4 regions of the Pelosinus baikalensis genome follow, and region 4 is predicted to be linked to each of the others. Evidence: riboswitches for the same ligand, from Rfam matches in the RefSeq annotation. Region 4 holds a riboswitch; each other region holds the start of a gene.
What was found. Region 4 has a riboswitch for S-adenosylmethionine ahead of LMF89_RS07400 (trans-sulfuration enzyme family protein). Riboswitches for the same ligand answer to the same signal wherever they lie in the genome.
Positions count from the first base shown of each region.

Region 1: it holds a riboswitch for S-adenosylmethionine, as region 4 does, so the genes downstream of both, metF (methylenetetrahydrofolate reductase [NAD(P)H]) here and LMF89_RS07400 (trans-sulfuration enzyme family protein) in region 4, are expected to answer to the same signal.
Region 2: it holds a riboswitch for S-adenosylmethionine, as region 4 does, so the genes downstream of both, metX (homoserine O-acetyltransferase MetX) here and LMF89_RS07400 (trans-sulfuration enzyme family protein) in region 4, are expected to answer to the same signal.
Region 3: it holds a riboswitch for S-adenosylmethionine, as region 4 does, so the genes downstream of both, LMF89_RS20850 (pyridoxal phosphate-dependent aminotransferase) here and LMF89_RS07400 (trans-sulfuration enzyme family protein) in region 4, are expected to answer to the same signal.

Region 1 covers NZ_JAJHJB010000033.1:36,283-39,932, reverse strand. The annotation lists gene LMF89_RS18950 (ParA family protein) at 1-711, opposite strand, end outside; SAM riboswitch class I at 979-1,082, shown strand; gene metF (methylenetetrahydrofolate reductase [NAD(P)H]) at 1,164-2,030, shown strand; gene LMF89_RS18940 (methionine synthase) at 2,166-2,846, shown strand; gene LMF89_RS18935 (homocysteine S-methyltransferase family protein) at 2,851-3,650, shown strand, end outside.
Region 2 covers NZ_JAJHJB010000025.1:48,169-51,818, forward strand. The annotation lists gene metX (homoserine O-acetyltransferase MetX) at 1-790, opposite strand, end outside; SAM riboswitch class I at 896-996, opposite strand; gene LMF89_RS16510 (transaldolase family protein) at 1,153-1,830, opposite strand; gene LMF89_RS16515 (PTS glucitol/sorbitol transporter subunit IIA) at 1,892-2,254, opposite strand; gene srlE (PTS glucitol/sorbitol transporter subunit IIB) at 2,296-3,285, opposite strand; gene srlA (PTS glucitol/sorbitol transporter subunit IIC) at 3,302-3,650, opposite strand, start outside.
Region 3 covers NZ_JAJHJB010000041.1:12,593-16,242, forward strand. The annotation lists gene LMF89_RS20850 (pyridoxal phosphate-dependent aminotransferase) at 1-1,173, opposite strand, end outside; SAM riboswitch class I at 1,248-1,352, opposite strand; gene LMF89_RS20855 (MFS transporter) at 1,526-2,812, shown strand; gene larAH10 (NPN-dependent 2-hydroxyacid racemase, LarAH10 family) at 2,825-3,650, shown strand, end outside.
Region 4 covers NZ_JAJHJB010000007.1:71,211-74,860, forward strand. The annotation lists gene LMF89_RS07405 (trans-sulfuration enzyme family protein) at 1-64, opposite strand, end outside; gene LMF89_RS07400 (trans-sulfuration enzyme family protein) at 121-1,257, opposite strand; SAM riboswitch class I at 1,340-1,442, opposite strand; gene LMF89_RS07395 (diacylglycerol/lipid kinase family protein) at 1,624-2,505, opposite strand; gene LMF89_RS07390 (C40 family peptidase) at 2,833-3,492, shown strand; gene LMF89_RS07385 (pyridoxamine 5'-phosphate oxidase family protein) at 3,611-3,650, opposite strand, start outside.

The DNA of each region.
Region 1 (3,650 bases), on a different contig from region 4:
AGGATCATATCGAGTGATAGGCTGTCCATGGCTAGGTGCTTCACTAAGACGAACGTTCCGGGGAATAATTGTTTGGTATACCTTATGACGAAAATGATTTTTCACTTCATCTACTACTTGAATGGACAAGTTTGTCCTGGCGTCAAACATTGTCAGAACTACCCCTTCCAAAGACAACGCCGGATTTAGATTCTTCTGAACAAGAGTAATTGTATTCATCAGCTGGGATAACCCTTCCAATGCATAAAACTCACATTGAATTGGTACTAATACAGAATTAGCGGCGGTTAATGAATTAATAGTCAATAACCCTAAGGAAGGGGGGCAGTCAATAATAACATAATCATAACTGTACTTCACTTTATCTAGAACTCTTTTTAGCTTCGTTTCTCGAGACATAATGGATACCAACTCGATTTCCGCTCCTGCCAGCTGAATCGTAGCGGGTAACAGCATTAGATTTTCAATTTTGGTTTGTAAAATAACGCCTTCAATCGGTACATCATTAACTAGCACATCATAAACAGATTGTTTAATCTTGGTTTTATCAAAACCAAAACCACTAGTAGAATTACCTTGTGGATCAAGATCCACTAATAATATCTTTTTCCCTAAATCAGCCAAACAAGCACTTAAATTAACAGAAGTTGTTGTCTTTCCAACGCCCCCTTTTTGGTTGGCAATTGCAATTACCTTCACCAAGTAGTTCACCCCATATTCTCATTCATATTTTAAGAAAGACTAAGGCATATGCCAGGTCTTTAGAATCCAGGTCAAGCCTTAGTCTTCTACTTACAAACTTTCCTCTCGATTCTAATTTCTATAAGCTAATTCATTCCACACTATAGAGACTATCTCCTGCCAAAAATAGTAGATAGCCTCCGTAAATATACCATTATTTAACCAATTTTATAATTATTAAAAAAACATTGACAATCAGGCAGTTTTATATTATCATGAATTCCAATTTAATAAATACTCTTATCTAGAGTGGTCGAGGGACTGGCCCTATGACACCCAGCAACCAGCAGCAATGCAAATGGTGCTAAATCCAGCAGAATTCACGTTCTGAAAGATAAGAGGAAAGAACGGATGATAAAACAGCCTCTTTCCTCAAAGGAAAGAGGCTGTTTTATTAAATTATAATAATGTGAGGTTATTGTATGAAACTTTCTGATCGATTTAATAAAGGAAAAGCCCTTGTCTCTTTTGAAATTTTTCCGCCAAAACAAACTGTCACCTTAGAATCTATTTTTAAAACAACAGAGGGCTTACAAACCCTCAATCCTGATTTTACTAGTATTACCTATGGAGCTGGAGGCAGTGCTTCAGATCGCACCATTGAAACCGCGGACAAAATAAAAAATACTTATGGTGTCGAGGCCTTAGCTCATTTAACTTGCATCAACTCGCACAAAGATGATATTGATCTAATGTTAAATCAACTACAAGCTCATAATATTGAAAATATATTAGCTATGCGAGGCGATTATCCTATAAACAAAAACAATAATAAAGGAAAAGAAAATACCTATCAATATGCAAAAGATTTAATTGCCCATATTAAATCCAATCATGATTTTTGTATTGCTGCTGCCGCTTATCCAGAGGGACATCCAGAGTGCCCTGATTTGAATACAGATCTTCTTCACCTAAAAGAAAAGGTAAACAGCGGCACAGATTTCCTAATTACACAAATGTTTTTTGATAATACCATTCTTTATGATTTTCTTGACCGCATTAAACAAGTTAATATCACAATCCCTGTTAGTGCCGGAATCATGCCATTACTAAATAGCAAACAAGTAGGCAGGATTAAAGGATTATGCGGTGCCTCTATTCCTAAACCCCTACAAAACATCATTCAAAAATATGAAAATTCACCCTTAGATTTTGAAAAAGCAGGAATTGAATATGCTTGCAGCCAAATTACAGATCTGATAGCAAATCAGGTAGATGGTATACATCTATATACTATGAATAAACTAGAACAATCAAAAAGCATTATTCAACAAACAAATTTGCGTTAAATAATGCCTCTACATCCCTGACAGACTAGTAATTTATAAATAAACATTTTAATATATTATACATATCTAGAGGATTATCATCAGCTGAATTCTTATACATTAAAATGTTCTTGATACAACCAAAGGAGGGATACTGTGCCAATTTACAACCCAACAATTCAAACGCTAGAAATGAGCGAATTAAAACGTTATTCAGGCCTTACCAAATGTACTGAATTCCCCCAGCACTTACTTGACCATGCTTGTACAGAAGCACAAATCATCTCCAAACCAAAAGCAAGCTGGCAGATGTATGACTATGATGCAAGTTCTGCTACGATTATGAGCCCTGAGCCTTTATCACTACCTCCAACCGTTATTAGTAAACACCTGGCGAACTCTTTAAAAGTTGCCGTTATTGCAGTTACCATAGGACCTGATTTAGAAGAGCTCGTAAGTGATTACTTCAGCAAAAATGAATACACCTTAGGCTTGTTATTAGATGCAGCAGGCACAACGGCCGTAGAGTTGGCTGCCGATCAAGCTTGTGAGCTTATTAAGCAGGAAGCAAATAAGCAAGGGTATACCACTCTATTCCGCTTTAGCCCAGGCTATGGCCAGTGGGATATTAGGGTTCAACCTCAAATCTTATCTTTAGCACATGGTGATGAAATTAATATAACAGTCACTTCTACATGTATGCTTCTCCCCCGTAAATCCATTACAGCTGTGATCGGCTTAACAGCAACTGTACCGAACCTCCCCCTTAAGGAAATGATCGAAGGTTCTAAATGTGATCAATGCCAACAAATAAATTGTCTATCTAGAAAGGATTGAAATTATGATTTATATTTTTGACGGCGCCATGGGAACGATGTTGCAAAATGCAGGATTACCGCCGGGATATTGTCCTGAATTATGGAATCAAGAGCAGCCAGCCGTGATTACGGCTATACATAAAAGCTATATTGAAAGCGGATCCGATATTATTGAAACAAATACCTTTGGAGCAAATCGGATTAAATTAACCCATTATGGCTTAGAGGAAAAAGTCGCCCTGCTTAATACTTCCGCTGTTCAGGCAGCCCGGGCTGCCTGTGGTCCTGCCACCAAGATAGCAGGTTCTGTGGGTCCTACAGGTAAATTAATAGTTCCCTTAGGAGACTTATCCTTTGATGACGCTTACAACGTTTTTTTTGAACAAATTTCTGCCTTAGATCAAGCAGGCGTAGACATGATTCTAATTGAAACGATTATTGATATTCAAGAAATGCGTGCAGCTTTACTTGCAGCAAAAGCTGCTTCCAAAAAGCCCGTTATTTGTCAAATGTCTTTTGGTGCTGATGAAAGAACTGTAACTGGCACTGATCCAGTAACGGCAACTATCATTTTAGAAGCAATGGGTGCTGATATCATTGGTGTGAATTGTTCCTTAGGTCCTGCGCAATTACTGCCAATTGTAGAAAAAATAGCACAGACTACAAATTGTCCAATTAGTGTTCAAGCTAATGCAGGAATGCCTAGCCTAATCAATAAACAAACTGTTTTTCCCATGCAGCCAGAGGAAATGGGACATTGGGCTAAAAAATTAGTTGCTGCAGGTGCTCGTTATGTTGGCGGTTGCTGCGGCACTACCCCCCA
Region 2 (3,650 bases), on a different contig from region 4:
CAAAACAGCCATTACGACGCTTTCGTCCAAATTTTCCTTCCATTGACATTTCACTCTGATAGGTAATCATACCAACAGCCCTAGCAATTGCTAATCCCTTCTCGGGACCAATCCCGCCATAGTAGTTTCCCTCTCGCCACTCTGGATCAAGGATAATAGCCTGTCGTCCTACCTTATTGTAAGCAATCGACTGAGAAGAGGCATATCCAGGAGCGGCAATCACCATAACTCCATCCATAAAATCAGGATAGGCTACCGACCATTCCAAAGATTGCATCCCTCCCATAGACCCACCAATGATTAACTTTACATGATGAACCCCTAATACATCCAATAACCTCTTTTGTACATGAACCGTATCAAGCAAAGTAATTTCCGGGAAATTCATACCATAGGGCAAGCCAGTGTCTGGGTTTGGAGAAGCAGGACCCGTTGTTCCCTGACAGCCACCAAGTACATTTGCACAAATAATAAAAAACTTTTCTGTATCCAAGGGACGTCCTGGGCCAACCAAAGGCTCCCACCAGCCTTTTTCATCATGCTGAGTATGAGCAGAAGGATGGCTGTCACCCGTTAATGCATGGTTCAATAAGATGACATTATCTCCACCTTCTGATAAATGACCATATGTTTCATATGCTACAACAACCTCATCTAACCTTCCGCCTAAACTAAGATGCAAAGGATGTTCCTTATTGGCTACCCTGGCTAATTTCAAATAAGATCTCCACTTAAATCCTGAAAAGTGAGTTATTGTTATCTCTAAAACACAGCTGTCTTTTAACAGCATTCATACCCTCTCCTTATTCTAGATTATAGAAAAATATTTGCTTTCTTTTTTGTATAATAAAAAACCCTTCTCACAAATAAGAAGGGTTTTATGATATACTAAACCCTCTTATCTCCCAGGATTACTCCTGCTGGAATTAGCACCACTGCATTACTGCCGGTTGCCGGGTGTCATCGGGCCAGTCCCTCGACCACTCTAGATAAGAGCTCATTATTAAATTGTAACGTTGTAAACCTAACTTTTTTTATACTATACCATGTAATATCGACAATAGCAATATTTTACAGGTAATCTCGTTAATAAATCCGCAGCAACATATCTATAACTAAAGAACTCCTAGCTTCATAATCGCATCTCCTTGATTAAACCTCACCTAATATTGCTCCTTTACCATAAACACTTTCCCAATCCTCAATAAACGTATTGACACTCCACTCCGTCAAAGGATGGTGATACAAGTTGATAAAAACATCTTCACTAACCGTTACACCATGAGTACCAGCTAAACAAACTTTCTGCACTTGTTCTACATTTTTAAAACTGGCTGCTAACACTTGCGTTTTAATATGATAAGTATCGAAAATTTTTACAATATCAGCTACTACCTTTACACCATCACCAGAAATATTATCAATTCTGTTTACGTATGGCGCTACAAAACTAGCGCCAGCTTTTGCAGCCATAAGCGCCTGTTGTGGAGTAAACACAGCAGTTGCAGTAACTTTTATATTCAATTTCTGTAGAGTCATCATCGCCTTAAACCCTTCAGGCACAACCGGAATTTTAATATAAATATTGCCATTAAGAATCTGGCTTACATATTCCGCTTCCTTAACTATTTCTTTGGCATTTGTACTTAATACCTGCACATGGAGCATTTTTTCACTGCCAATTATAGATACTATTTCTTGAAGGATTTCAATATAGGGTCTCTTTTCTTTGGCTAGAATAGTTGGATTGGTCGTAATACCATCAATTGGATAATATTCATTGGCACTTGTTATAAAATCAACTTTCGCACTATCAAGTAATATATTCATTCGAACCCCCCCTTAGCTACTCCTTTCCAATCCATCTGAAAGGTTCATCGCATAACAACATCTATTCTCTGTATATAGAAATAACATCGCCAATTTTTATAGCAGGCAATGCCTTATCCTCAAGATATACACTTCCGCCTAACCCTTCTGTATTGCCATCAAACCGCAAGGTTATATGACCCAAATTTTCCAAATTAGCCTGCACTTCATCGCCTACATATACAACCTTATATTCTTGACCAGCTATGACTAAAACATCACCTTGTTTAACGCTATCTGAAACCTCATTGCCACAATGCAATACGCAATAATCAGCCAATTCCTCCGGAGCATTATCTTTGAAAATAATGATCAGCTTTTCCTCATAAAAAGCTGACACTAATCCTCCAATATTAGTAACCCTAGTATTATATATAATCTCCATAAAATACACCTCCATAATAGCATCTATATACTTTTTCACTTTTATTTTGCGTAGAGACCAAAACTAGCAGCCCAAGCAACCAATACGGTTGTAGGACCAGTGATAAAGCGAGAATATAATACGGAAGGTACACCAATTTCGACAGTTTCGACTTCCGCTTCAGCCAATCCCATGCCTACTGGTATAAAATCACAAGCACACTGGGAATTTATCGCGAAAAGTGCTGGCAGTGCTAACTGAGGGGGAATCGTACCTTTACCGATCTCAACGCCAATCAGCACCCCAATTACTTGGGCAATTACCGCGCCTGGTCCCAGGAACGGAGATAAGAATGGAAACGAACATATGGCTGATAGTAATACTAACCCTTGAACAGTTCCGGCCAACGGTGTCAGTATTTTAGCAAAAACATCACCCATACCAGTACTTAATACAATACCAATTAACATGGATACGAACGCCATAAAAGGCAATATGGTCTTTAAGACAGTATCGATAGCATCGCGACCAGATTGATAAAATGTAGCGGTTATCCCCCCCATAGCCTTCCCAACTTTGGCCATAACACCAGCAGTAGTCTGTTCACTAATTTTCTTTTGCGTATCATACTTAGGCTTTTTAGCACTACTATCTTCAGAGACCGCATTCTGGATCGTTCCATCGCTAAAATTTATATTTACTTCTTTGACATCCGATACATAAATATCTGCCTTGATGTGTTCTGCCAAAGGTCCACTGGGACCTGATGGCATCAAGTTAATTGTTGGAATCCTTTTTTGAGGATATATACCACACCTCAAAGTTCCTCCACAGTCGATGACGACACAAGCAATTTCATTATCAGGCACTTTCGTTTTAAATCCATCTACTACTGTGCAACCTGCCATTTCAGCAATTTTCGCAGCAACAGGTGAAATGACACCTCCAGTAATATTGACAACCTTATTCTTGGTGTCATTAGGCTGAATCACTAACGGTCCACCAAAGCCGCCTCGACCTGCCGTTATAATAACTGATTTATAATTCGCCATTTTTTATCCCCCCTTTCTAAGCATTAAAGCCAGCCGACTGTACAGTACTCACTTCTGTTTTTAATTTGATGCCTTGTTGTTTTTCAATATATGCGGTAGTAAAATCAGTGATCCATCCTCTAAAGAAATTGGTCACAACTCCAACAAGAAAGTATCTTACTGCTAAGTCAACCGTTGATAAACCCAGTTGAGTTATCCCAGCCGCAATTCCAAGAAAAACAAATAATTCTCCAGGATTTATATGTGGAAATAAACCATTCATACTATGGCAGGAAAAAGAAGCTGCAGCATAATAACTTGGTTTATATTTTTCAGGCAAAAACTTCCCTAATGATAAAGTCATTGGATTACAAAAGAAAAAAGTT
Region 3 (3,650 bases), on a different contig from region 4:
TCTTTCGATTGCTGCTTCTAATGTTGCAAATTGTTTGCAGAAACAAAAACGGATAAAACGATGTTTGTCATTGGCATCGTCCTGATAAAAACTAGATCCCGGTACGACTGCAACCCCTACTTTTTCAGCTAAATGACGGGCAAAGTCTACATCATTCTTCCAGCCAAAAGGCGCTATGTCTGCCATAATATAATAAGCTCCGGCTGGGCGAATGCAATTAAAACCGATAGCAGCCAATTCCTTTAACATAAAGTCGCGACGCTTACTGTAAAAATCTGCTAACTTTTCATAATAGGTGGTGGGAAAGTTTAAGGCCTGGGCGGCGGCTACTTGCAGGGGAGCGGCTGCTCCTACCGTCAAGAAGTCATGCATTTTACGTATGGATCGGCTGATTTCGCCGGAAGCAATCACATAACCAATGCGCCAGCCTGTTACGCTATAGGTTTTCGAAATGCTATTGATGGTTATGGTTCGTTCTGCCATGCCGGGCAAGGTAGCCAGAGGAATGTGTTTTATTTCATCATAGATGATGTGTTCATAGATTTCGTCTGTAATTGCCAAGACATCATATTGAATACATAGTTTGGCAATGAGATCCAGCTCTTCACGGTTAAAAACCTTACCAGTAGGGTTATTTGGAGTATTAATAATAATGGCTCTGGTGCGGTTTGAAAATGCCGCTGTTAATTCTTCCTTATTAAAGCTAAATTCTGGTGGATGCAGTTGGACGTATTTGGGACTAGCGCCACATAATACGGCATCAGGACCATAGTTTTCGTAAAAAGGCTGAAATATAATGACTTCATCCCCAGGGTTAATAGTGGCTAAGAGGGTTGCTACCATGCCTTCTGTTGAACCGCAGCATACGGTGATTTGAGTTTCCGGGTCAATATCAATGTTATAGTCTCTTTTGTTTTTCAAAGTAATAGCATCTCTGAGTGACTTAGTCCCCCAGGTAATTGCATATTGATTGTGATCTTCTAAAATTGCTTTAACAGCGGCCTCTTTTATTTGATCCGATGCCGGAAAATCAGGAAAGCCTTGTGCAAGATTAATGGCTTTATGAGCGGCAGCAATACGAGACATTTCTCTAATAACTGATTCTGTAAAACGACCAGCTTTTTCTGAGGCATATTTACGCAGAGTTTGAGCTTGTTGTGAATTTTGATTCATAGTATTGACTCCTTTGCATTTACAATAAAAAAATCTTCTTCATAAGATGAAGAAGATTCTATTTTCAAAAATGATCTTCATCTCCCAGGAAATTCCTGTTGGAATTGGCACCGTTCGCATTGCGCGGTGGTTGCCGTAGCTTCATCGGGCCAATACCCTCGGCTAACTCTTGATGAATGTATGTAGTTGATGAAAGTAATAGTAGCATGAGTTTCTACTTGGTGTCAAGGAGAATTGAGAAAATAGTATCACTCGTCAATTGACATGTAAACTTAACGAAAGTATAATGTGTTAATATGAATGGAAGTCCATTGTAAAAACACTTATATTCATAATTGAGGAGGATTATCGTATGGGGCAGACAAAAACAAGTTTTCGATGGAAATTAGCAGGACTTATGTTTTTTATTAGTTTTATTTCTTACATGGATCGAGTCAATTTATCAGTAGCCACTCCCACTATTATGCAAGAATTAGGCTTTACCAAAATGGATATGGGATTTATACAGACGGCTTTTTTTGTTGGTTATGCTTTGATGCAAATACCAGGTGGAATCATGTCTGAATTTTGGGGGCATCGCAGGGTGCTGGCGATAGCAGCTACTTGGTGGTCCGCCTTTACAGTATTAACAGGGGCATGTAGTAACTTTACCTCATTTATTCTGGCGAGAAGTCTGTTTGGCATAGGCGAAGGTCCTATGGCACCTGCTTTTGGAAGATTTATTTACCGTTGGTTTAATAATAATGAAAAGGGACGTGCTTCTTCGTTTATGTTAAGCGGTGTATTTTTTGGACCGGTTGTTGGTCCAACGCTTACGATCCTATTAATGATGAATTTTGGCTGGCGTTCCGTATTTATTATTTTTGGTGGAGTGGGTTTACTATTGGCAGCACTTTGGTATTATTTAGCTAAGGATACTCCCCATGAGAGTAAGTTTACCAATGCTGCAGAGGCAGATTACATAGAAGAAGGTCTGATGGTAGATAGTGATAAAAAAGAACTGGCACCTTGGCGTGCTTTTTTGGGATCTTCCCAGTTTTGGGCCATTGGGATTCAATATTTTATAACTGATTATATTATGTATGTATTTTTAGCTTGGTTGCCATTATACTTAATAGAGGCTCAGAATTTTTCTTTGCAGAAAATGGGGATTGCTGCTTCTTTTCCTTGGGCGGCATTATGTATAGTAACGGCTACATGCGGCTATATCAGTGATAAATTAGTCGCTTCCGGTGTGTCAAGGCATAAATCCCGCACTTTATTTGGTATTCTAGGATTAATTATCTGTTGCATAACTCTTTACCTGGGAGCAGTGGCAACTGTGCCTTGGCTGAATGTATTATGGCTAACGATATCCTTAGGATCTCTTGGACTTACTTTTAATGCTTCATGGGCAGCTTGTCTTGATATTGGAGGTAAATTTGCTGGATCTATAACTGGCTGGATGAATTTCTGGGGGAATATGGGCGGCATTGCTGCTCCAGTTGCTACAGCATGGGTTGCAACGAATTATGGCTGGCAGGCAGCCATTCTCACAACTGCAGCTTCAGCCGTGATTGGCATTGTTGCATGGTTAGCTGTCAAGCCTGATAGACCTTTAGTATTAAAGGAAAATAATAATCTTGAAAAAATTGCATAGGAGAGATGCTAGATGTTAAAAGAATTTTCATTTGGTTTTGGTGATAGTGAAATTAAAGTAGCTTTGCCGGAAGAACGCGTTGTGAATGTTGTGGAAGGTAAACCAGCGAAAGCAATTTTAGATGTAGAAGCTGCTGTTCGTGAGGTACTGAACAATCCAATTGGTACTCCACCTCTAAAGAATGTAATACAGCAAGGTGATAAAGTGGTCATCGTTGCTAGTGATATAACTCGTCAATGGGTACGTCATGACTTGTTTTTACCTACGTTGCTGAATGAACTGAATAAAGTTGGTATACCTGATGAAGATATTTCCCTTATTGTTGCACTTGGCGCCCATCGCCATCATACTCATGAGGAAAATATACTGACTTTTGGTCAGGAAATTGTGAAACGTATAGCGATCCTACAAAGTCATGCGCCAGAAACGGATGAATTTGTTTATGTGGGTCAAACTTCACGGGGAAAAGATGTCCACTTGAATAAGCACGTAGTAAACGCCGATAAAGTCATTTTAACGGGTGGCATTGTTCACCATCTAATGGCTGGCTTTGGTGGTGGACGTAAAGCCATCATGCCAGGGATCTCCTCTTATAGCACGATTCAGGAAAATCATAGTTTATGTCTTCATGCAGTAGTTGGAGAGGGGGTAAGTCCAGAATGTACTGTTGGCAAATTGGAAAATAACCCTATGCATGCAGATATGCTGGAAATGGCAGAATTACTTAAACCAGCCTTTTTATTAAATGCAGTGTTTACACCAGAAGGTCAGTTTGCCTCTTTTGTTGCCGGTCATTGGTATGAAGCTTGGCTCCAAGGTTGCAAAACGGCTAATGAGA
Region 4 (3,650 bases):
CCGTATGGGCATCTATTTCCACTCCGACATGCAATAATTTTGTAGCAAAATCTTTCTCTTTCACCTTATTCACCTCTTAAAGATTCTATGACTAGTACTTTTTTTCTATAACGATGGGTTTTAATCTGCTAATGCTTGTTCTAAGTCATTAATGATATCATTGGCATCTTCAATTCCGATTGATAAGCGTAATAAACAATCGGATATTCCCAAACGTTCACGAACCTCAATCGGCACGTCAGCATGAGTTTGAACCGCCGGTAAAGTGATCAGAGATTCTACTCCACCAAGGCTTTCTGCAAAGCGAATCATTTGTACTTTACGCAGTACTTGCTTAACCCTTTCCGGATGATCTACTACAAAAGACAGCATACCGCCATAACCAGATGATTGACTATCATGTATATCTTTGCCTTGATGATCAGCTAATCCTGGGTAGTACACCTTAACAACTTTGGGATGACGAGTCAGCCACTGCGCAATAGTTTGCGAGTTTTCATTATGCTTTTCCATCCGCAATGCCAATGTTTTCATACTGCGAATCAATAGCCAACTATCATTAGGTCCCAAAATTCCTCCTGTTGAATTTTGGATGTAACGTATCGAGGCACCTAAATCGGCATCCCGAGCAACAACTAATCCGCAGACCAAGTCGTTATGACCCGCTAAATACTTACTGCCACTGTGAATTACCACATCAGCTCCCAAATCTAAGGGACGTTGAAAATATGGTGTTAAGAACGTATTATCAACGATAACTTGAATATTGTTTCCTTTGACTAATTTTACAATAGCACGAATATCGACAATCTTCATTAACGGATTGGTAGGTGTTTCTACCAATATTGCTTTAGTAGCAGGTGTAATACTCTGTGCAACTTCTTCTATGTTACTGCCATCTACAAAACTTACTGTTAAGCCAAAATTACTAAATATTTTATCAATGACCCGATATGTACCACCATAGCAGTCTTCTACAACCACCAAGTGATCTCCGGTCTTATACAACATTAATATAGCCGTAATCGCAGCCATCCCCGAAGCAAATGCCAAACCGACTGCACCATTTTCCAGTGTAGCAATCCCTTCTTCTAATACTTTTCTTGTTGGGTTCTGGCTACGAGTATAATCAAACCCCGTGCTCTCACCAAGAGCGGGATGACGAAACGTTGCTGATTGATATACAGGAGTGCTTATTGCTCCCGTTTTTTCATCTGTACAGACCCCAATATGCACAATTTTTGAATTTTGTTTCATAAATACCTCCTGAATCTTTATTTTTTTTAAATTAAATAAACCCCTTTCCGAGGAAAGAGGTTTATTTAAAGCAACCATCTTCCTCTTATCTGTCAGGATTCTCATCCTGCTGGAATTAGCACCACTGCATTACTGCCGGTTGCTGGGTGTCATCGGGCCAGTCCCTCGACCACTCTCGATAAGAGCTTATTCATTTTTAAGATTATACCATATGGTATTCTATGTGGTCAATATTCCATTTACACTTTTAATGCCTTTTAGCGATTTTAGTTTTAATTTTGTTAATCAACTCAGCGAATAAAACATATAAAACGAATTGAACCACAAAGACGCAAAGGACACAAAGGGGTCTATATACTTTCTTGACTAGGAACAGAAAACTTCAATCTTTCTGGGTAGTATCGTAACGCTAAGAGGCAGCTTGGGACCCAGTTCTCCATCTAAGTCGCTTTCTACTTCTTCAGCACATTCTATATAAATAGTTTCCGCCTGTAGACAAGTAACATATTTACTATTACAGTGAATACCTTTTAAAAAGCTAATAAACAAACTCATTAATTCAGGCAGATTACACTTTTTCACAATAAGTACGTCCAATTTTCCATCATCAATTTTAGCATGAGGTACCAAATTAGGAAATCCGCCAACAGTACCACTATTCATTATTAAAAATAAAAAAATATCTTCCTCAATGATTTGCTGTTCTGTAATAATTCGCATTTTTAATGCTTTAAAATTAGGTAATTCTCCAAGTCCCTTTAAATAATATGCAATTTTCCCCAACGTGTTTTTCAGCATACTATCTGCATTATGAGCTACTGATGTCATCAATCCAGCACTAGCAACATTGAAAAAGTATTCATCATTGACTTTACCTACATCAATTCTCTTACGCTGTCCCTTTGTAATTGTCTCTACACAAGTATCAATATTTTTATCTAACTGCAAATACGCTGCAAAATCGTTAGATGTACCACTTGGAATAATACCTAGGGGCAGGTCTATTTCCTGTCTGAGCATATTATTTATTACACTATGGATGGTACCATCCCCACCGGATACGATAATACCATCTACAGCAATTTCTTTTACCAGCATGATAAAAGCATCACTCTCTTGCTCATTGCTAACCCTGAGGGGAATTATGATACAATCTTCTTTTTGAAAAGCCTCAATTACATTGTCCAATTTAAATTTAAAACTAGCATCACCTGATATTGGATTATATACAAGGATAAATTTTCGCAATATGATTCCTCCTCCTTGCCCCAATCACTACTATGTATAATAGGATTCATACCTTATTATTGTAATTCATTCTTCAGTAGAAAGTCTACAACAATTATCCGATAACTAAATTATTTGAACGACCTAGCCCAGCAATCATAATCATCTGTAAAATCCTCCAAATCCCTCTCATCCTAATCCAATTGTAGATATTTCCTGTTTACATAATACATATTCTCTAGTATCATTATTCTAGTCAGTAACGTTGCCAGTTGATTAATAATTTAGAGATTATTAACTCCTGAAGCCGTTTCTAACAAATCGTACATTGGACTAGGAGGTCATTATATGAAGAAATATTGTATGCCTATCATACTTCTTATCCTTTTCACCTTTTCTTTTACACTGATCATGCCTACAACGCTTGCTATGGCGGCTTCGCCTTTGAATACAGTCACGCAAACATCCTCTTCAAATTCAAAGAACAGCAGTTCTTCCTTTAATCTTCTTAATGTTCTAATTGGCATGTTATTAGGAAATTTATTAGGAAAGAACAATACATCTGAAAATCCTAACGTTAACATTAAGCCAGTGCCATTTCAAGGAACGGATAGCAATTCAACAACTAGTTCCTCAAAAGGAGATGCAATTATTGCTACCGCGAAAACCTATATGGGAGTTCCTTATGTTTTTGGCGGAGAATCTCCCACTTCAGGACTTGACTGTTCTAGCTTTACACAACTTGTTATGAAGAAAAATGGAATTACCCTTCCTCGGACAGCAGCCGAACAATACAATCAAGGTACTGCTGTAGATAAAGAGGATTTACAAATTGGTGACTTAGTATTTTTCACCACCTATAAACCTGGAGCATCTCATGTAGGGTTTTATATGGGTGATCAACAATTTATTCACGCAAGTTCGGCAGCGAAACAAGTAACGATCAGCTCTTTAGATGAGGCTTATTACACTGAACATTATATCGGATCACGCCGCTATATTAAGTAAGACAAACCCTCAAAGTAAATTCCGTACCACATAAACATGGTGCGGAATTTACTTTTTCATTTAACAGCGATTTGGCTAGGAACTCTGTTGCCTTTTGCCATAGGTGTCTTCCAAGACATTACACTTTATAACCTCTTTTTTTGCCGGTATAATGGTCC